2 regions of the Isoptericola sp. 178 genome follow, and region 2 is predicted to be linked to the other one. Evidence: riboswitches for the same ligand, from Rfam matches in the RefSeq annotation. Region 2 holds a riboswitch; the other holds the start of a gene.
What was found. Region 2 has a riboswitch for thiamine pyrophosphate ahead of Q6349_RS14115 (thiamine ABC transporter substrate binding subunit). Riboswitches for the same ligand answer to the same signal wherever they lie in the genome.
Positions count from the first base shown of each region.

Region 1 (10,779 bases), on a different contig from region 2:
GCGGCTGGTCACCTCGGCGGTGCCGCCACGCCGCCGCACCCGACCCAGGATGGACTCGCGCACGCCGAACCGGTCCGGCGCGACGTCGTCGACGTCGAAGCCGTCGCCGCGGTCCCGCACGAACACCTCGACCGCGGTGTCGGTCACCTCGAGGTAGACGGTCACCGGCGCGGCACCGTGCACGGCGGCGTTGACCAACGCCTCGCGGGTGGCCTGCAGCAGCGCGGTGGTCGCCTCGGTCGGCGGGCAGTCGCCGACGGCGACCGTCTCGATCTCGGCCGCGCGGCCGTCCTCGACCTCGCCCACCAGGGCGCGCAGCTCGGCCGCGAGCGACGTGCCCTCCGCGGGTCGGTCGTCGTACAGCCACTCGCGCAGCTCGCGCTCCTGCGCGCGGGCCATACGGGCCACCTCCTCGGGATCCGTCGCGCGGGCCCGGATGAGGGACAGCGTCTGCAGCACCGAGTCGTGCAGGTGGGCGGCGATGTCGGCCCGCTCGGCCTCGCGGGCGCGTGCCGCCCGCTCGTCCCCCAGCTCCCGCACCAGCCGGAGCCACCACGGGGCGAGCACCAGCGCCACGCCGACGAGCACCGCCAGGGAGGCGAGCGTGACCGTGAGCAGCTCTCCCGGCGGGGTGCCCTGGACGAACAGCAGCAGCACGCCCGCGGTCACGAGGACCAGGCCCCCCGCCAGGCGCAGCAGCATCCCGGACCGTGAGGCCGGGGCCTCCCCGGCCCGCGCGCGCTGCACGGCGTCCAGCTGGCTCCAGGCCAGGGCGGCGCCCCCGCCCACGATGAGCAGCGGCAACCAGGCCGAGGGGAGGTCCCAGCCGGCACGCACGGCGACCAGGACCAGGGCGCCGACGAGCAGGCCGACACCGATCATCACGTCGCGGCGGGACATCGCCTGCACGGTGCCCGCGCGGCGCAGCCGGGGGGCCAGTCGGGCGGCGGCGGCGGGCCGCGCGGCGACGGCCGTGTCCTGAGGGTCGCCGGCCGGCACCGTGACCCACCAGAAGACGTACACCGCGAGTCCCATCCCGCCGGCGAGGGTCAGCAGGACCAGGGCCAGCCGGACCAGCCCGACCGGCACGTCGAGGTGCGCCGCGAGCCCGGCGCACACGCCGCCGACCCACCGGCCCTGGCGGGGCCGGCGCAGCGGCAGCCGGGTGGGGATCGGGGACGTCACCCCCTGATCGTGGCACGTCAGGGTGCCGCCGCGCCCCGGATCCGGGGTCGTGACCGCCGGAATCAGGGTCGGTTCAGGGCGTCCCCCGATGCCTTCCGGCACGCGCGCGGAGCACGATGAGGACATGACCACGAACGACACCCCGCCACCGAGCGGCGGCCCCGGCCCCGGCGACACCGGTCCCGGGACCCCGCCCCCACCGCCACGTCCTGCCGGCGACGGCTTCTTCGACTCGTTGCGCCGCACGGGTGTCACCCGTGCCGAGGACCGCTGGGTCGGCGGCGTCGCCGCCGGAGTCGCCCACCGGTTCGGCCTCGACCCGCTGCTGGTGCGGGGCCTGCTGATCCTCAGCTTCTTCGTCACCGGCGCGGGCCTGGTGCTGTACGGCGCCGCCTGGCTGCTGCTCCCCGAGGCGTCCGACGGCCGGATCCACCTGCAGGAGGCGATCCGCGGGAGGTTCGACGTGGCGGTCCTCGGCGCCGGCCTGACGATCGTCGCGGGCATCGGCTGGGGCGGCGGGATCTGGCCCTGGTGGGACGGGTTCCCCGAGTGGATCGCGGTCCTGTTCTGGATCGGGTTCTGGGTGGCCGTGGTCTGGCTGATCGTCAAGCTCGTCCGCTCCCGGCAGCAGGGCGGGGCAGCGCCGCCCGCCGCGCCGGCGGCACCGGCGGCACCGGCCGAGGCCGCCCCGAGGCCCTCGGCCGCCCCGGGGCCGTCGCCCGCCCCGTTCGAACCCGCGCCGCGGGTCAGCTACGCCTCGGCACCGCCCGCCGCACCGGCCCCCCGGACGCCGGCGCCGACCACGCCGGCCGTCCGCGCCGCAGGCGGCGGGACGATCGGCGTCGTGGTCGGCCTCGCGCTGCTGGCCGGAGCGGCGCTGCTGGCCGCCGACATCGTCCTGGGACTGACGATGCCGGTGTGGGGCCTGTGGCTCGGGACCACGGTCGCGATCGTCGGCGCGGCCCTCGTGGTCACCGGCCTGCGCGGACGCCGCGGCGGGTGGCTCACCGCCTTCGCCGTGCTCGGCCTCGTCGCGACGCTGGTGACGTGGCCGTTCGCCGACCGGCACACCTGGTGGGACGAGTGGCCCTGGGACGACGGGCGCGGTGTCACGACCTCGTCGGGCACCACCGTCAGCTCCGGCATGGTCACACCGCGGTCCGTGGCGGCCGCCGAGGAGGGCGTGCGGGTCCAGTTCGGCGAGGCGTGGGTGGACCTCACCGAGCTCGACCTCACCGACGTCGAGCCGGGGTCGCCCGTCGAGGTCCCGATCGAGATGACCGCCGGGCGCACGGTCGTGGAGATCCCCGCCGACGCGGCCGTGGTGGCCTCCGTCGACGTCAGCGCCGGGAGGTTCGTCTGGGACGTGGACGGCGAGTACCGCACCGTCGACGGGTTCAGCGGCGGCCCCACCACCTACACCAGCGACGAGGCCAGCGAGGCGGGAGGGCCCGTGCTGCTGCTCGACGTCGACGCCCGCGCCGGAGAGATCGTCATCCAGGAGGACCGATGAGCACCGACCCGTACCGCACACCGGGCGCCGAGCCCGAGCCCTCTCCCGACCACCCGACCGTGGAGATCCCCCGGGAGGCCGCGAGCACCGCCGGGGACACCGCGGGCTCCCCCGCGGACACCGCGGGCTCCCGCGGGGACGTCCCGCAGGAGTCGACGTCCACGACCGCCGACGCCGCCACGAGCGCGACGGCTCCCGGCCCCGACCCGGACGTGTCGCCCCCGGGGCGCGCCCGACCGCGGACCGGCACCGTCGTCTGGGGCATCGTCGTGGTGGCCGTCGCGGTCGGCCTGCTCGCCCGCACCGCCGGGGCGAGCATCGACGCCGAGCTGGCCGCCATCCTCGTGCTCGGCACCGCCGGCCTGCTCCTCGTGGTGGGCTCCGTCGTCGGGGCCGCCCGGCGGCGCCGACGCACCGGTCGCTGACCCCGCACGCACGTCGGGGCGAGCACACCGGCAGTGGTGTGCTCGCCCCGACGTCCGTGCTGGTCCGGGAGCTGCGACTCAGGCGGTCCTGGCCGGCGCGGGCCCGCCCGGCGGAGCGGCCGCCGCGGCGACCTTCGGGCCCCCGAGCCGGACGAGGGCGAAGCCGATGAGCACGAACATCACGCCCAGGCCGATCACCAGGGCGGAGACGCCGAACGAGACCACCGAGGTGAACAGCGAGGCCCGCAGGAACGAGGCGTTCATGACCGTGTCACGACGCGGGTCCTCGCGGTCGAGCTCCGCGTACGTCATGCCCTCCGAGGCCTCCAGCGCGTGCTGGTTGATGACGTCGGCCTGCGCGTAGGCGGTGAAGGGCCCGGCGACCTCCTGGCCGGCCATCATGCTGGCGTCGTCGGAGACCGTGATCTGCTCGTCGGACAGCGTGGACGAGACCACGAACCAGACGACGGCACCGGCGATGATCATCAGGATGCCGGCGATGATGGTGAAGACGCCGATCCCGCGGACACCCTTGGCGGATTGGACGGTTACAGAGCTGGACATGAGTCTGCCTCTCGTAGCGCTTCTGCGGTTGTTGACCGGTAGTTGACGCCCCTGGCCGCCAACTTACCGCTCCCGACCTGCCCCGTCACGACGAACCCGAAGGTCAGAGCAGGAATCCGGCGTCATTCACCCGGTACCGAGAACGTCGGCATGCCCCAGCCGAGCCGGACGGCGAGCAGACGCACCGTGAGGATGAGCACCAGCGGCACCCAGAACACGATCGCCGGATCGGCCCCCAGCTGACGCAGGCCGAGCTGGACCGCCGCCCCGAGCAGCGCCGCCGTGGCGTAGAACTGCGCGTTGCTCAGCACCTCCGGCACCTCGTTCGCCAGCACGTCGCGGATCACGCCCCCGCCGACCCCGGCCATCACCCCGACGACGGCCGCCGAGACCTCGTTCGCCCCGGCGGACAGCGCGACGTTCGTGCCGATGACGACGAACAGCGCCATGCCGGCCGCGTCGGAGATCTCGATGATCTGCAGCCGGCGCAGCAGGTCGAGGGTGCGCGTGCGCGCCAGCGGCACCACCAGGAGCGACGCGACCACGCCGACCAGCAGGAACGTCGGCTCGGTCACCCAGAACACCGGCGTCCGGCCGATGAGCAGGTCGCGCAGCGTCCCGCCGCCGATGGCCACGGCGCTGCCGAGGACGACGACGCCGACCAGGTCCATGCGCTTGCGCCCGGCGGCGAAGGCCCCGGAGATCGCGAACGCGACCGTGCCGAGGTACTCCAGCACCCGCTGCACGACGCCGAGGGTCGTGGTGACGGCGTCCGGCTCCGTCGCCAGCGCCGCGGCGAGCTCCCCGGTCACTCCCACTCGATGGTGCCCGGGGGCTTGCTCGTGACGTCGAGCACGACCCGGTTCACCTCGCTGACCTCGTTGGTGATGCGGGTGGAGATGACCGAGAGCACGTCGTAGGGCATCCGGGTCCAGTCCGCCGTCATCGCGTCCTCGCTGGAGACGGGACGCAGCACGACGGGGTGGCCGTAGGTGCGGCCGTCGCCCTGGACGCCCACCGACCGCACGTCGGCCAGCAGCACGACCGGGCACTGCCAGATCTCCGCGTCGAGGCCGGCTTTCGTCAGCTCCTCGCGGGCGATGGCGTCCGCGCGGCGCAGGACCTCGAGCCGCTCGGCCGTGACCTCGCCGATGATCCGGATACCCAGTCCGGGGCCCGGGAAGGGCTGACGGGCGACGATCGGCTCCGGCACGCCCAGCTCGCGGCCGACGGCCCGCACCTCGTCCTTGAACAGGGTGCGCAGCGGCTCGACCAGCTCGAACTGCAGGTCGTCGGGCAGGCCGCCGACGTTGTGGTGGCTCTTGATGTTCGCCGCGCCCTCGCCGCCGCCGGACTCCACGACGTCCGGGTACAGGGTGCCCTGGACCAGGAACTTCACCTCGGAACCCTCGCCGTGCACGGCGTGCTCGTGCCCCTCGGCGACGATGTCGCGGGCGGCGTCCTCGAAGACGCGGATGAACTCGCGGCCGATGATCTTGCGCTTCGTCTCCGGGTCGCTGTGCCCCTCGAGGGCGTCCAGGAACCGCTTGCGCTCGTCGCGGACCACCAGGTTGACGCCGGTGGCGGCGACGAAGTCGCGCTCGACCTGCTCCACCTCACCCTCCCGCAGCAGACCGTGGTCGACGAACACGCAGGTCAGCTGGTCCCCGACGGCACGCTGCACCAGGGCGGCGGCCACCGAGGAGTCGACGCCCCCGGACAGCCCGCAGATCACGCGCGCGTCGCCGACCTGCGCGCGGATCGCGGCGACCTGGTCGGCGATGACGTTGTCCGGCGTCCAGTCGGGCCGCAGGCCGGCACCCTCGTAGAGGAAGTGCTCCAGCACCGTCTGCCCGTGGGCGGAGTGCTTGACCTCCGGGTGCCACTGGACGCCGTACAGTCGACGGCCGCGGTCCTCGAAGGCCGCCACCGGCGACCCGGACGACGTCGCCAGCACCTCGAACCCCTCCGGTGCGGCGTGCACGGAGTCGCCGTGGCTCATCCAGGTGGTCTGGGTCGTCGGGGTGTCCGCCAGCAGCACGCCGGCCGAGCACACCTCGACCTCGGTGCCGCCGTACTCGCGGGTCCCGGTCTGGGCGACCTTGCCACCCAGAGCCTGCGCCATCGCCTGGAAGCCGTAGCAGATGCCCAGCACGGGCACGCCGGCGTCGAAGAGCGCGGCGTCCACGAAGGGCGCGCCGGTGGCGTAGACGGAGGACGGACCGCCCGAGAGGATGATCGCCGCGGGGTCGCGGGCGAGCATCTGCTCCGGCGTCCACGTGTGCGGGACGATCTCGGAGTAGACGTTCGCCTCGCGCACGCGGCGGGCGATGAGCTGGGCGTACTGGGCGCCGAAGTCGACCACGAGGACGGGTCGGGGCGTGCTGTCGGGAGCGGTGGCGGGAGACGTCACCGCCTCATCCTATCCGCCGTCGCGCGCCGGTCCGGGGTGCTCGCCGGCCTCAGGCCCCGAGCCGCTGCCGCAGGGTCCGCGCGGCCCGCTCGGGGTCCGCGGACTCCGTGATCGCGCGGACGACGACGACCCGTCGCGCCCCGGCGTCGAGGACCGCGTCGAGCCGGTCGGCGTCGATCCCCCCGATGGCGAACCAGGGCGTGGTCGGCGCGGTGCGGGCCACCTCGCGCAGCAGGTCGATGCCGACGGCGGTCCGGCCCGGCTTGGTGGGCGTCGCCCAGAGGGGGCCCACGCAGAAGTAGTCGACGTCCCCGTCGGCCTCCGCCGCGGCCGCCTGCGCGGCCGAGTGGGTGGACCGGCCCAGGACCGGGGCCGGGCCGAGCAGGGTCCGCACCGCCGGCACCGGGAGGTCCCCCTGCCCCATGTGCACCACGGGTGCACCGGTGAGCCCGGCCACGTCCGCCCGGTCGTTGACCGCCCACAGCGCGCCGTGTTCGGTCGCGACCCGCGCCACCAGCGCCTGCAGCTCGAGCTCGCGGGCGACGTCGAGGGTCTTGTCGCGGAGCTGGACGACGTCCACGCCGCCCCGCAGCGCGGCGTGCAGGAACTCCTCCAGGTCGCCGCGCTCCTCGCGGGCGTCGGTGCACAGGTAGAGGCGGGCGTCGGCGAGGCGTGCGCGCAGGTCGGAGGTCTCCATCGGGGCCGAGTCTAGGGACCGGCGGGAGTAGGGTGGGCGCAGCACGGGAGCCTCGCGGAGGCTGAGAGGGCGCCGGGCGCCGACCGTCGAACCTGATCTGGATCATGCCAGCGAAGGGAGCACCGTGGACCGACCCCTGTCCACGCCGCCGGACGGCGTGCGTGACCTCCTCGTCGTGGGCGGCGGCATCATCGGCCTCGCCGTGGCGTGGCGCGCGCTCGAGGCCGGGCTCAGCGTCACCGTCCTGGACCCCGACGCGGGCGACGGGGCGACCCGGGCGGCAGCGGGCATGCTCGCCCCGGCCACCGAGGCCGAGTTCACCGAGGACGCCGCGCTGGCCCTGCACCTGGCCGCCGCCGGCCGCTGGTTGACGTTCGCCGCCGACCTGGAGGCCGCCGCCGGCACCGGGGTCGGGCTGCGGGAGTCCGGCACGCTCACCCTCGCCTACGACGACACCGACGCCGCGCTGCTGCGACGGCTCCTCGCGCTGCAGGCCCGGCACGCGGTGAGCTCGCGGGTGCTGACCATCGCCGAGGCGCGCCGGCACGAACCGCTGCTCGGACCGCGGCTCAGCGGTGCCGCCTGGGTCCCGGGCGACCACGCCGTCGACCCCCGCGCCGTGCACGCCGCCCTGCAGCGGGCGATCGCCGACGGGCACGGCGCGGTCGTCCCGCGGGCCGCGGTCCGGCTCGTGCGGCACGACGGACGCGTCGTCGGCGCGCTCGACGACGCGGGCCGGGTGCACCGCGCCGGCTCGACCGTCGTGGCCGCCGGCTGGGCGTCCGCGCCGCTCCTGGCGGACCTGCCTGACGTCACGGTCCCGGTCCGCCCCGTCAAGGGCCAGACCCTGCGGCTCCAGGCCGACCCGGACCTGACGCCGCGGCACGTCGTGCGCGGCCTCGTCCAGGGCCGGCCCGTCTACGTCGTGGGCCGGACACCGGCGACCGAGGGGCCGTGGGCCGGGCACTGCGAGATCGTGGTCGGGGCCACGACGGAGGAGAACCCCGACGACCGCCGCGCCACCGCCGGCGGGGTGTTCGCGCTGCTGCGGGACGCCCGCGTTCTCCTGCCGGCGATCGACGAGGCGGCGCTCGTCGAGGTCACGCCCCGGGCCCGGCCGGCGACGCCGGACAACCTGCCGCTGGTCGGTCCGACCCACGTGCCCGGTCTCCACCTGGCCACCGGCCATCACCGCAACGGCATCCTGCTCGCCCCCCTCACGGCCGAGATCGTCGTGGCGGGCCTGACGGGTTCGTGGTTCGACGTCGACGTCACCCGCGCCGACCCGCCGACCCTGCTCGCCGCCCTCCGGGCGTCGGACCCGCGCCGGTTCCCGCCGCCCGGCCCCGACACCCGCCGCACCGACGGAGGACCCCGATGACCAGCACCGACCGGCACACCGCCCCCGCCCGCAGCCGGGCCCTGGTGAACGGCGCTCCCTACGACCTCGGGCCGACCGGCACGGTGCCGCTCACCGCGCTGGTGGCGCGCCTGGCTCCCGGGCACGTCACCGACGGGGAGGTCCGCGGCGTGGCCGTCGCCGTGGACGACGTCGTCGTGCCGCGCGGCGCCTGGGAGTCCACCGCGGTGCGCGCCGGCGACCGCGTCGAGATCGTCACCGCCGTCCAGGGCGGCTGAGGAGGAACCATGACCACGACCGACCCGACCGCCCACGGCACCGCACCGCTCGTCGTCGCGGGGACCGAGATCGCCTCCCCGCTGGTGATGGGCACCGGGGGCGCCGCCAACCTGCTCACGCTGGAGGAGGCCCTGGTCGCCTCCGGCACGGGGCTGACCACGGTGGCGATGCGCCGCGTGGCCCCGCGGGCCGGCGGCGAGGCGACCCGGGACGCGGGGATCTGGGGGCTGCTGGAACGCCTCGGCATCCGCGCCCTGCCGAACACGGCCGGGTGCTTCTCCGTGCGCGAGGCGGTGCTCACCGCCCGGCTCGCCCGTGAGGCGTGCGGGACGGACTGGGTCAAGCTCGAGGTGATCGCCGACGACGTCACGCTGCTGCCCGACCCGGTGGGCCTGGTCGAGGCCGCCGACGAGCTCGTCCGCGACGGGTTCGTCGTGCTGCCCTACACGAACGACGACCCGATCCTCGCCCGGCGCCTCGAGGACGTCGGCTGCGCGGCGGTGATGCCGCTCGGCGCACCGATCGGCTCCGGGCTCGGGATCCTCAACCCGCGCAACATCGCGGCGATCGCGGAGGCCGCCCGCGTCCCGGTGATCCTGGACGCGGGGATCGGGACGGCGTCCGACGCCGCGCTGGCGATGGAGCTCGGCTGCTCCGGGGTGCTGCTCGCCACCGCGGTCACGCGGGCCGAGGACCCCGTGCGCATGGCCCGCGCGATGCGGCTGGCCACCGAGGCGGGGCGGCTCGCGGCCGGGGCCGGCCGCATCCCGCGGCGCGAGGGTGCGCTCGCCAGCTCGCCGCCCGAGGGTCGGCTCGACCTCGCCCTGTAGGCGGGGCGCTCAGCCGAGCAGCGCGGGGACGCCGCCGACGACGGACCGCGCGTCGAGGCCCGCCGCCCGGGCCACCCGGGCGACCTTGGTCGACCGCGGCCCGGCCGCGCACACGAGCAGCACCGGCCGGTCGGTGGGCAGGGTGTCGAGCGCGGACCGGGCCGCCGCGTCCGGGGCTCCCGCGGCGGTGCCGAGGAACGTCCCGCTGGGCACGAGCCGGGCGCCGGCCACGGGGCGCGCCCGGGCCTCCCACTCCTCACGCACGTCCACCAGGACGGCGGGGCGCTCGGCCGCGAGCAGCGCCCGGGCGTCGGCGACGGTGACCTCCGGCGACCCGGGGCCCGGGTCCCCGGCCGGCGCCAGCCCGCAGAAGGCCACGTACGCGTCGTCACCCGGCAGCATCGCCGTGACGGGTTCGCGCGCCGGGTCGGGCCGGACGGTGAGCGAGCGCCAGTCCGCGGCGAGGGCGTCGTGCACGGCGAGCCGCCCGTGCAGGACGTCGCCGACTCCCGTGATCAGCTTGAGGGCCTCGGTGGCCATCGCGGAGCCGACCGTGCCGCACATCGCGCCGAGCACGCCGCCGGTGGCGCAGTCCGGGACGACGCCGGGCGGCGGCGGGTCGGGGAAGACGTCGCGGTAGGTGACGCCCCGGCGGGACGTGGTCCCGCCGTCCGCCGCCGTGTACCGCGGGGCGCCCCAGAAGACGCTGACCTGGCCGTCGAAGCGGTCGATCGACCCCCACACCACGGGGAGCCCGAGGACCTCGGCGGCGTCGGAGACGAGATAGCGGGTCGGGAAGTTGTCGGCCCCGTCGAGCACGACGTCGTAGCCGCCCAGCACGTCCAGGACGTTGCCGGGGTCCAGGCGCACCGGGTGCTCGACCACCTCGACGTGGGGGTTGACCTCCGCGATCGCCGCGGCCGCCGACGTCGTCTTGGGCCGACCCAGGTCCGCCTGGCCGTGCAGCACCTGGCGCTGGAGGTTCGTGACGTCCACGACGTCGTCGTCGACGACCCCGATCACGCCGACGCCGGCGGCCGCCAGGTACAGCAGGGCCGGGCTGCCGAGCCCACCGGCACCGACCACGAGCACCCGGGCGGCCGCGAGCCGCCGCTGCCCGTCGAGGCCCAGCCCGGGCAGCGCGAGATGCCGTGCGTACCGGTCCAGCTCGGCGTCGGTCAGCCCGGGCGCCGGGTCGACCAGGGGCGCCAGCCGGTCGGTCGTCCGGTCCGGGGCGTCGGCGTGCACCGTCACACCCCGTACCGGTCGGCGAGCGCCACGAGCTTGGCGTCGGCGTCGGCGTGCACCCGCTTCTCCAGCACGAACGACATCACCGGGACCACACCCGCCAGCACCATCGTGGTCAGCCGGCCGAAGCTCCAGCGCATCTTGGCCCACAGGTCGAGCACCGTGACCAGGTAGACGACGTAGATCCACCCGTGGGCGAAGGGCACCCAGCCCATGTAGTCGATGACGGCCTGGACCGGGACCAGGTACTTGAAGACCATCTCCA
Region 1 covers NZ_JAUQYN010000001.1:194,545-205,323, forward strand. The annotation lists gene Q6349_RS00780 (ATP-binding protein) at 1-1,185, opposite strand, end outside; gene Q6349_RS00785 (PspC domain-containing protein) at 1,310-2,698, shown strand; gene Q6349_RS00790 (hypothetical protein) at 2,695-3,123, shown strand; gene Q6349_RS00795 (aromatic ring-opening dioxygenase LigA) at 3,202-3,687, opposite strand; gene Q6349_RS00800 (trimeric intracellular cation channel family protein) at 3,810-4,499, opposite strand; gene guaA (glutamine-hydrolyzing GMP synthase) at 4,496-6,100, opposite strand; gene thiE (thiamine phosphate synthase) at 6,150-6,797, opposite strand; TPP riboswitch at 6,831-6,933, shown strand; gene thiO (glycine oxidase ThiO) at 6,922-8,178, shown strand; gene thiS (sulfur carrier protein ThiS) at 8,175-8,435, shown strand; gene Q6349_RS00825 (thiazole synthase) at 8,445-9,266, shown strand; gene Q6349_RS00830 (ThiF family adenylyltransferase) at 9,276-10,520, opposite strand; gene Q6349_RS00835 (DUF3817 domain-containing protein) at 10,517-10,779, opposite strand, start outside.
Region 1: another riboswitch for thiamine pyrophosphate. It lies ahead of thiO (glycine oxidase ThiO); the one in region 2 lies ahead of Q6349_RS14115 (thiamine ABC transporter substrate binding subunit).

Region 2 (10,779 bases):
GACCTCGCCGCCCGGATCACCCGGACCGGTGCGCGGGGCGTCATCATCGACATCTCCGGCCTGGAGATCGTCGACAGCTTCATCGGCCGCATGCTGGCCTCCGTCGCCGCCGTCTCGCGGGTGCTGGACGCCCGCACCGTCGTCGTCGGGATGCGTCCCGCCGTCGCGATCACCATGGTCGAGCTCGGGCTGGGGCTGCACGGGGTGCAGACGGCGCTCGACGTCGACCGCGGTCTGGCCCTGCTCAGTCCCGACAGCGTGGCGGCCGAAGACGTCCTCCTCGCGGCCGTCGAACGCGACGCCGGATGACCACGACCTCTCCCACCACCGGCACCCGACAACCGGTTCGCGACGACTCGGACGTGGTCCGGGTCCGCCAGGCCGTGCGACGGCTCGCCCAGCAGGCGCGGCTGTCCCTGGTCGACCAGACGAAGCTCGTCACCGCGGCGAGCGAGCTCGCGCGCAACACCCTGGTGCACGGCGGCGGCGGCGAGGCCGAGGTCGAGCTGGTCACGAGCGGGCGGCGCACCGGTGTCCGTGCCGTCTTCTCGGACCAGGGCCCCGGCATCGCCGACCTCGACCTCGCGCTCACCGACGGCTGGACCAGCGGCGGCGGGCTCGGGCTGGGGCTGTCGGGGTCGCGTCGTCTGGTCGAGCACTTCGCGATCGACACGACGCCCGGGGTCGGGACCCGCGTCGAGATCGCGGCCTGGGCGCGATGACCGGCGTCGTCGATCCGGACGAGCCACGCAGTGTGCTCGAGAGTGGCGCCTGGTACACGGTCGACCACCCGTCGGCCGTCGGCCGGGTGCGCCGCGCGGCGGTGACGACCGCGATCCGGCTCGGGCACGACGAGAGCCGTGCCGCCGAGGTCGGGCTCGTCGTGTCCGAGCTGGCCACGAACCAGACCCGCCACGCGGGCTCCGGCCGCATGCTGCTCGCGGTCGACCGGACGGACGGGTGCGCCCGCCTGACGGTGCTCGCCGTCGACTCGGGGCCGGGCATGCGCGACGTCGCGGCGGCGATGCGGGACGGTGTCTCCTCGCGGGGCACCCTCGGCATCGGTCTGGGCACGCTGCCCCGGCTGGCGGGCTCGTGGGACGCGTGGTCGGCCCCCGGCGCCGGGACCGTCGTGTCCGCCGCGTTCGACGCGCGCCGTCCCGTCGCCGGCGACGAGCGTCCGGCGTCCACCGCCGGCGCCCCGAGCGGCATCACCCGCGCCATGACGGGTCAGCAGGTCTGCGGTGACGCGTTCGCGGTCCGCGTGGACGACGGCGCGTCGAGCGTGCTGGTCGCCGACGGGCTGGGTCACGGCCCGCTCGCGGCGGCGGCCTCGCAGGCCGCCGTCCGGGCCTTCCGCGCGGCTCCCGCGGCCGGCCCCGCGATCCTCCTCGAGCGGGTGCACCGTGCCCTGGCGGGCACGCGCGGCGCCGCCGTGGCGGTGGTGCAGCAGATCGGCTCCACCCTGCGCCACGCCGGCATCGGCAACATCGCCGGGGCGATCCACGGCACCCGCACCCGCAGCCTGCTGAGCCCCCCGGGCATCGGCGGGTCGCGCTCCCCCGCGATCTCGGAGACGACGCACGCCGTCAGCGAGGGCGACGTCGTCACCCTGTACTCCGACGGACTGACCGACCGGGTCAACCTCGTGGACTACCCCGGTCTGCTGCTGCGCTCCGCGACCGTCGTCGCCGGCGTGATCATGCGCGACTTCGCCGTCCGGCGCGACGACGCCTGCGTGGTGGTCCTGCCCGTCCGAGGGGCCACACGGCCATGAGCGGGGCGGTGGAGGCCGCAGCTCTGCAGCGTCGGCTGGCCCGGCTCGAGCAGGCGCACGAGGCACTGACGGCCCAGTACGAACAGCTCTCGGCCGAGCTGGAGGAGACGAACTCCGGCGTGGTCGCGCTCTACGCCGAGCTGGACGAGCGCGGCCGCCAGCTCGCCGCGGCGAACGAGGCCAAGTCGCGGTTCCTGCGCAACGTGAGCCACGAGCTGAGGAGCCCGGTCAACTCGATCATCGGCCTGGCGGGACTGCTCGCCGAGTCGTCGCTGGACGACGACCAGGCCCAGCAGGTCCGGTTCGTGCGCGACAGCGCCGACACGCTGCTGACCCTCGTGGACGAGCTCCTGGAGCTGGCGCGCGCCGAGGCCGGGCACCAGGACGTCCACCCCGCCCCGTTCGACATGGCCGAGCTCCTCGCCGAGCTGGAGGGCACCACGCGCCCGCTGGTCCGGGACGGCGTCGAGCTCGTCGTCGACCGGCCGGGCGTGCCCGTGCTGTGCAGCGACCGGCGCCTCGTGGCGCGTATGCTCCGCAACCTGCTGACCAACGCGGTGAAGTTCACCGAGCGCGGGTCGGTGCACCTGGTCGTCACGCCCACGGCCGACGGCGCGCGGTGCGAGGTCCGGGACACGGGGCTGGGCGTGCCCGCGGACCAGCTCGACGCGATCTTCGAGGAGTTCGTCCAGGTGCCCCACCACCTGCAGCCGGGCGCGCGGGGGACGGGTCTGGGGCTGCCGTACGCGCGGCGCACCGCCGAGGCGCTCGGCGGCAGCCTCACCGCGACCTCGACGCTCGGCGAGGGGAGCGTCTTCACGCTCACCCTGCCCTCGCTGGAGGACGCCGCCGGGGCGGACGCCCCCGCCGGTGCCCGCAGCGGTCGCGTCGGCCACGTCCTCGTCGTGGACGACGACCACGCCTTCGGCTCCTCGGTCGCCGGTCTGCTCCGCGACGAGGCGACACGGGTCAGCGTCGCCCACGACGCCGGCACGGCCCTGGCGATGCTGCAGGACGACGTCGACGCCGTCGTCCTGGACGTGCGCATGCCGGACACGACCGGCACGGCGCTGCTGGCTCGGATGCTGGACGAACGGCCGGGCCTGGCAGCCGTCCTGATGTCGAGCGGACCGAGCCCCGCCCCCGGCCCGTGGACGCGCACGGCGCGGTTCCTGCCGAAGGACCGGATCGACCGTGCCGCACTCGTCGCGGCACTCGACACCGAAGGGACAGCAGGACCGTGATCGAGGAGAACGGACGGCGACGGGTGCTCGTCGTCGACGACACCCACGCCCACCGCTACCTCATGGCCACCTGGCTGCGCGCCGCCGGCTACGCGGTGGCGGAGGCCGCCACCGGGAGCGAGGCGCTGCAGCGCGCCTCGGCCGAGTTCGACACCGTGGTCCTCGACGTCAACCTGCCGGACGTCTCGGGGGCGGAGGTGTGCCGGGAGCTGAAGAACAGGCCGGAGACGTCCCCCGTGCCCGTCCTGCACGTGTCGGCCACGTCGATCGACGCGGCGGCCCGCACGGCCGGGTTGCAGCACGGCGCCGACGCCTACCTGCCCGAACCCCTCGACCGTGACGAGTTCCTCGCCACCGTGGGCGCGCTGTGCCGCAGCTACGACGAGAAGCGAGGGGCGCACCGGACCGCGCAGCGGCTCGACGACCTCGGCACGGCGCTGGTCCCCCTGCACTCGGCGCGCTCCGCCGAGGAGGCGGTGGACCTCGCGGCCCGGGGCGCGTCGAGCGTCCTCGGACGTGCCGCGATCGCCATGGTGGTCGTCGATGCCGACCACGTCCTGCGCACCGTGTGCCCGGCGCCGGGCGCCCCGCTGGTCCGCGGTGCCGGCGAGACGCCCGTCCCGCCGCCGGGAGGGGTCAGCTCGGCGCTGCTGCCGAGGGACCGCGTCCCCGCGCCGTGGCGGGAGCTGCTCACGCAGGCCGGGGTGAGGCCCTCCTCGTGGTGGACCACGTGGATGCGCGACGCCCGCGGGCGGCTCGTCGGCGGCCTCGGCGTCCAGCTGGCCGACTCCGAGACCGGCCCGACGGACGACGACCGGGAGACCGTGCGACGGTTCACGCAGGCGACCGCGGTGGCGCTGGCCAACCTGCGCCTGCTCGCCGAGGAGCACCGGATCACCCGCGCCCTGCAGGACGCGCTGCTCCCGTCCGACCTCACGGTGCGCCCCGGGTTCGACGTCTCCGCCTGCTACGAGGCCTCGGACGACCTGCTGGACGTCGGAGGCGACTTCTACGACGCCTTCGACCTCCCCGACGGCCGGGTCGCGGTGGTGATCGGCGACGTCCAGGGCCACTCCCTGCACGCCGCCACCGTCATGGGCGAGCTCCGCCTGACGCTGCGCGCCTACCTGCGCGAGGGGCACGGGGCGGAACGCGCGCTGGAGCTGCTCAACGAGGTGCTGCGCACCGACCACACCGAGACCGCGACGGTGTGCGTCTGCCTCGCGGACCCGGTCACCGGCGAGGTCGAGCTGACCGACGCCGGGCACCTGCCGGCGATGCTCGTCCGCTCCGACGGCACGGCACGGCCGGTGAAGTCCACCTCCCGGCTGCTGGGGCTGCCGAGCCCGGAGAGCCGCCCGCCGTACCGCACCACGCTGGCGGTCGGTGACCTGCTGGTCCTGGCCACGGACGGACTGGTCGAGCGCCGGGACGGCTCGCTGCGCGACGGCCTGGCCCGGCTCCGGACCGCCGCCGCGCAGATCCCCGGGACCTGCCCCGACGACGCGTGCCAGCACCTGCTCGACGCCTTCGACGACGGCGCGCGCGAGGACGACGTGGCCGTGGTGATCGTGCGCCGCACGAGCGGGGCCGCTCAGTAGGGTCAGGGCATGCCACCCCTGGAGCCACGGGCGATCCTGGCCGGCAGGCCCACCGCCCGGCCGTCGGTGGGGGTCGTCGTCACGGTGGCCACGTCCTCCCTGTGCCTGGCGGTGGCTCTCGCCCTGCTGCTGCGGGACGGTGCGGACGGCTTGGTCACGGCGGTCGTCCTGGCGCTCGTCCCCCTGCCGCTGCTGCTCGCCGGGGTCCTCGCGCTCGACCGCCTCGAGCCCGAACCCCCCGACGTCCTCGTCGCCGCGTTCGGCTGGGGTGCGGGCGTCGCCGTCCTGCTCGCCACGCTCCTCAACACCGCCGGGCTGGACCTCGTGTGGCGGCCGATGCTCGGCGCCGAGCTCGGCCGGTACGCCACGGCGTCCCTCACCGCCCCGGTCGTCGAGGAGCTGGCGAAGGGCGCGGTGCTCGTGGGGCTGCTCTGGTTCAGGCGTCACGAGCTCAACGGCCCCACCGACGGCATCATCTACGGCTCCACGGTGGCGCTGGGCTTCGCCACCGTGGAGAACATCAGCTACTACGCCACCGCTCCGGCCGGGACGCTGGCGGGGACCTTCGTCGTGCGCGGGATCGTCTCCCCGCTGCTGCACCCCCTGTGCACGTCCCTGATCGGCGTGGGCGTGGCCGCGGCGGCCCTGCGCCGGCCCGGACGGCGTGCGCTGCCCGTCGTGGCCGGCGTGGCCGGGGCGACCGCGCTGCACGCCCTGTGGAACGCCTCGACGGCGGCGGGTGCTCTCGGTCTCGGGGTCGCGTACCTGCTGGGCGCCGGCGTGCTGGTGGCGCTCGGCGTCGTGCTGCACCGCGACCGCCGTCGGATCGTCGGCCTGGTGCGCCGGCACCTGCCCCGCTACCAGGAGCTCGGCGTGATCGGCACGGGCGACCTGCGGATGCTGTCGTCGCTGCGGGCACGGCAGCGGGCCCGCGAGCAGGTCCGCGGTGCCCTCGGCCGGGGCGCGGCGCGGGCCCTGGCGGACTACCAGCAGGCCGCCACCGAGCTGGCGATGCTGCACCGCCGGTACGACCTGGGCCTGGTGGACGACGACGCGTTCGTGGCCCGCCGCGACCCGCTGCTGCTGCTCATGGGGCACGCACGGGTCGTCTTCGCGCGCTGACGGAGGGCTGCGGCCCACGGTCTACGGCAGGGCCCACCGGCGACGGTCAGGGGAGCTCGAGCCCGAGGAACTCCGCGACCCGCGCCGAGGCGGGTGCGGCGCGGAGCCGCTCCGGGGTGTCGGCCTGCAGCAGCCGCCCTGCGTCCATCACGGCGACCCGGTCGGCCACCGTGAAGGCCTCGGCGTGGTCGTGGGTGACGAACACCGCCGTCGTGCGGGTCGCCCGCAGCGTGTCGCGCACGTCGATCGCGAGCTTCTCGCGCAGCTGCCGGTCCAGGGCGGACAGCGGCTCGTCGAGCAGCAGCAGCCGCGGCCGCGGGGCCAGGGCCCGGGCCAGCGCGACCCGCTGCTTCTCCCCGCCGGACAGCGTCGACACGGCCCGCCGCGCGTACCCGGCCAGCCCGACGTCCGCGAGCAGCTCGGCCACCCGGTCGCGCCGCTGCGCCGCGGGGATCCCCTGCATCTCCAGCCCGTAGGCGACGTTCCGGCCCACGTCCCGGTGCGGGAACAGCTGACCGTCCTGGAACAGCAGGCCGAACCCGCGCCGGTGCACCGGCACCCGGGCCAGGTCCTGCCCCGCGAACGACACCGACCCCGCCACCAGCGGCTCCAGCCCCGCGACCGCGCGCAGCAGCGACGACTTGCCGCAGCCGCTCGGCCCGAGCAGCGCCAGGACCTCGCCCGTCGCGACGTCGAGCGACACGTGGTCGACCGCCGTCGTGCCCGCCTCGTGCCGCGTGCCCTCGTAGCGCACGACGACGTCACGGACGCTCAGGCCCTCGGCCCCGGACATCAGAACTCCCCTCCGCCCGCGTCACCGCGCAGGCGTTCCGCCACCATCATGACCGTCGCGGTGAGCACGGCCAGCACCACGGACGCCGCGAGCGCCATCCCGTAGTTCTCCGCCCCGGGCCGGCCGATGAGCCGGAAGATGACGACCGGCAGCGTCGCCGCGTCGGGCCGGGCGAGGAACGACGTCGCGCCGAACTCGCCCAGCGACACCGCGAACGCGAACCCGACGGCCAGCCCGAGGGACCGGGCGGTCAGGGGGCCGTCGACGGTTCGCAGCACCCGGCCCGGGGCGGCACCCAGGGTGGCGGCGACCTCGCGCAGCCGCGGGTCGATCGCCCGCACCACGGGCAGCACGGTGCGGACCACGAGCGGGATCGCGACGACCGCCTGCGCGATCGGCACGAGCAGGCCCGACGTCCGCAGGTCGACGTCGAGCCCGAGCGGCCGGTCCAGGGTGATGAGGAACCCGAACCCGACGGTCACCGCGGAGACCCCGAGGGGCAGCATGAACGCGGCGTCCAGCGCCCCGACGGCCCGGCGCAGCCCGGCCGACCGGGGACGGCGCGAGACGACCAGGGCCACGAGCCCGCCGACGACGACGGCGATGAGGGCGGCCAGCACGGCCGTGCGCAGCGAGTTCGCCGTCGCCTCCCACACGGTGACGGACAGCGCGTTGCGGCCCCCGGTCGTGCCGAGGGCGACGTAGTTGTCGAACCCCCAGGTGCCGTCGGGCGTCCGCAGCGAGCGGGCGACCAGACCCGCGAGCGGCACGACGACCAGCAGGCCGACGACGGCGACGGTCGCGGCCGCCGGGACGGCGTCGCTGGCCCGTCGCCAGGAGAAGCGGTGCGCCGCAGACCGGTCGCTGGTCAGGTGCAGCGCGCGCTCGCGGCGGGCACGCAGCCGGGCGCTGACGAGCAGTGCTCCGGTGACGACCACGAGCTGCAGGATGCTGAGCACGGCGGCGGCGCGCAGGTCGAGGAACTGGGTGGTGCGGATCCAGATCTCGGTCTCGATCGTGCCGTACCGCATGCCCCCGAGCACCAGGACGACGCCGAACGCCGTCGAGCAGAACAGGAAGACCACGGCGGCCGCGGACGCGATCGCGGGCCCCAGCGCCGGCAGGGTGACCGTGCGGAAGGCCCGCCACGGGCTCGCGCCGAGGGAGCGGGCCGCCTGCTCCGCCCGCGGGTCGAGCCGCTCCCACAGCCCGCCCACGGTGCGCACGACGACGGCGTAGTTGAAGAACACCAGGGCCACGACGACCCCGGCGAAGGACTCCTCGATGCCGAGCCACCCGAAGGTGCCGCCCGGGGCGAACAGCGCCCGGAAGGCCACGCCGACCACGACGGTCGGCAGCACGAACGGCACGGTCACCAGGCCGCGTGCCAGCGCCCGGCCCGGGAACCGGCACCGGTAGAGCACGTAGGCGCCGGGCAGCCCGAGCAGGACGGCCAGGACCGTGCCGACGGACGCCTGGGCGAGGGTCTGCCCGACGACGCGCCACGTGCGGGGCTGGGACAGGACCTCCGCGAACCCGGACAGGTCGAGCGCGCGAGTGCCGCCGTCGTCGGTGAAGAACCCCTGGACGACGAGCGCCGCCACGGGCCACGCGAAGAACACCCCGAGGAACAGCAGGGGCAGGCCCGCGGCGAGGACCCACCACAGCCAGGTCCCCGGGGCGGGCCGACGGCGGGGCGGCCGCAGGGACGCCCCGCCGCTGGTGGAGGGCGTCACCCGATGACCGTGGCCGTCCACTGCTCGATCCACTCGTCACGGTGCGCGGCGATCTCGTCCGGCGCGACGTCGAACGGTTCCTCGGCGAGGGGGGCGAACTGCTCCCACTCGGCCGGCAGCTCGACGGTGTCGTCGGCCGGGTACATGTACATGTTGGCGGGGATGTCGGCCTGCACCTCGGCGGAGGCGAGGAAGTCCACCAGGGCCCGGGCGCCGTCGGGGTTGTCGGTGCCGGCGAGGACGCCGGCGTACTCGACCTGGCGGAAGCAGGTGTCCAGCAGCGCCTCGGTGGTGCTCTCGCTGCCGTCCTCGGTCACGGTGAAGGCCGGAGAGGTGGCGTAGGAGAGCACGATCGGCCGCTCACCGCCCTCGCCGGCCCCGGAGAAGTCGACGTAGTAGGCGTCCGACCAGCCGTCGGTGACCTTGAGACCGTTGTCCGAGAGGTCGGCCCAGTACTGCTGCCAGCCGTCCTCCCCGAAGGCGTCGACGGTGGCGAGCAGGAACGCGAAGCCGGGCGACGAGGTCGCCGGGTTGGTCACGACCGTCAGGTCCTCGTACGCGGGGTCGGTCAGGTCCTCGAGGGTGCTCGGCGGCTCGACGCCCTCGGCCTCGAACCAGGTGGTGTCGACGTTGAGGCAGACGTCGCCCTTGTCGATCGGGGTGAGCCCCTCGAGCGCCGGGTCGACGAGCCCGGTCGCGGACGGGTCGAGGTCGGCCGGCGTGTACGGCTCGAAGACGTCGGCCTCGACGGCACGCGAGGCGAAGGTGTTGTCCACGCCGTAGACGACGTCGCCGAGCGGGCTGTCGGCCGTGAGCACGAGCTGGTTGACCAAGGTGCCGGCGTCGCCGGCGGCGACCTGCTCGACGGTGAGCCCGGTCTCCTCCTCGAACGACTCCAGGACCCCCTCGCTCAGGGCGAAGGAGTCGTGCGTGACGAGCGTGACGGTACCGGACAGCTCCGGCGTGGCGCTCGCGTCGGCGGAGCCCGCGGAGCTGCTGGGCGCTGCTCCGGGGGACTCCTCGCCGCCGCAGGCGGCCAGCGCGGGCAGCAGCGCGACGACGGCGGTGGTCGCGACGGTGCGACGGAGACGATGACTCATGTGTCCTCCTCAGACGTTCGAGAAGGGGGTCCGCCGCTCGGAGGGTCCGAGGCGACGGGATCGAGAAGCCCGACTTCCTCCACCGGTGCTAACCGGATCAGGTTCGAGGGTCTGCGGTGGTCCGCACTCTCAGCGCCGATGGCGCTCCCCTGTCGTTCCCCCCGAGCCTACACACCTCGAGCACGCTACGGTGGTGGCGTCCGTGGCGCGGACCTCCCGACGGAGTCCGTCCGTGACCGCCCGGCGCACCGAACGACTGGAGGACCCGTGGAGCTGTCCAAGAGCACCGAGCCGACGCTGGCCGTGAAGGTCGGGACGATCGCGGCGACCCTCGCCGCCGGCTGGGTGGCCCAGAAGATCATCAAGACGATCTGGGAGAAGGCCACGGGCAAGGAAGCCCCGATCGACCTGGACGCGGACGACATCCCGATCGTCCAGGCGATCACGTTCGCCGCCGTCACGGGTGGCGCCGCGGTGATGGCCCGCCGGCTCGCGAAGCAGGGAGTCGTCAAGGCGGTCGACCGCCGCGCCAAGAAGATCTCGACGGTCTGAGTCCCGGACTCGCGGGGCGGCTCGTTCGCCCCGCGAGCGGTCGGACGGTGACCGGCGCGCCTCGCGAGAGGTCGGACCGGTACCGGTGCTCAGCGCCGGGTGCTCTGACGTCGACGGGCCAGCTGGGCCTCGTGCCCGTGCGGGCGGTCCACGCTGTGGACCGCGTCGAGCGCGGCCTGCAGCCGGTCGTCAGGCTCTCCACGGGACGTGCGGAGCTCGCTGACGACCTGTGACGCCGCTGACTGCATCGGGATCCCGGCTCGTGCGGCGACCTCGCCGAGCAGGTCCGTGGCGTCGGCCTCGTCCAGGCCCCGCACGATCATGAGGGCACCCTTGACCTGTTCGACGGCGGCGGCGGAGACCATCGCCCGCCCGACGGCACGGTGGGACTCGCGGTCCAGCACCTCGCGAGCGACCGGGCTGACGTCCAGCACGTACCCGCCCACCCGGGCGATGGCCCCGTCCTCGTCCAGCTGCCCCCGACCCGTGACGACGACCGTACGTGCCTTGCCGTGCGGGTCGATGATGCGGTGGGCGCTGCTGAACGGCCGCCCGGCCCGCAGGGACACGATCGCCGTCCGCGACACGCGCGCCCGGTCGTCCGGGTGGGTCCGCGCCCGGATGATGTCCACGGTGGGTGTGAGATCGCCGGGCTCCGACCCGTACATCCGGTAGACCTCGTCGGACCACCACACGGCACCGGAGGGCGCGTCGATCCGGTACTGACCCACGACGAGCTGGGTCCCGGTGGAGAGTGCGTCGGTCACCGATGAGAGCGCGGAACTCTTCATGATCCGCGACGACGACAGCGAACTCATGTGTTCTCCTCCCGACGATCTCACCGGGCCGGGCCG
Region 2 covers NZ_JAUQYN010000004.1:194,955-205,733, forward strand. The annotation lists gene Q6349_RS14075 (STAS domain-containing protein) at 1-309, shown strand, start outside; gene Q6349_RS14080 (ATP-binding protein) at 306-722, shown strand; gene Q6349_RS14085 (SpoIIE family protein phosphatase) at 755-1,777, shown strand; gene Q6349_RS14090 (HAMP domain-containing sensor histidine kinase) at 1,786-3,021, shown strand; gene Q6349_RS14095 (SpoIIE family protein phosphatase) at 3,018-4,622, shown strand; gene Q6349_RS14100 (PrsW family intramembrane metalloprotease) at 4,632-5,744, shown strand; gene Q6349_RS14105 (ABC transporter ATP-binding protein) at 5,791-6,537, opposite strand; gene Q6349_RS14110 (ABC transporter permease) at 6,537-8,273, opposite strand; gene Q6349_RS14115 (thiamine ABC transporter substrate binding subunit) at 8,270-9,373, opposite strand; TPP riboswitch at 9,431-9,534, opposite strand; gene Q6349_RS14120 (DUF4235 domain-containing protein) at 9,641-9,925, shown strand; gene Q6349_RS14125 (PAS domain-containing protein) at 10,015-10,743, opposite strand.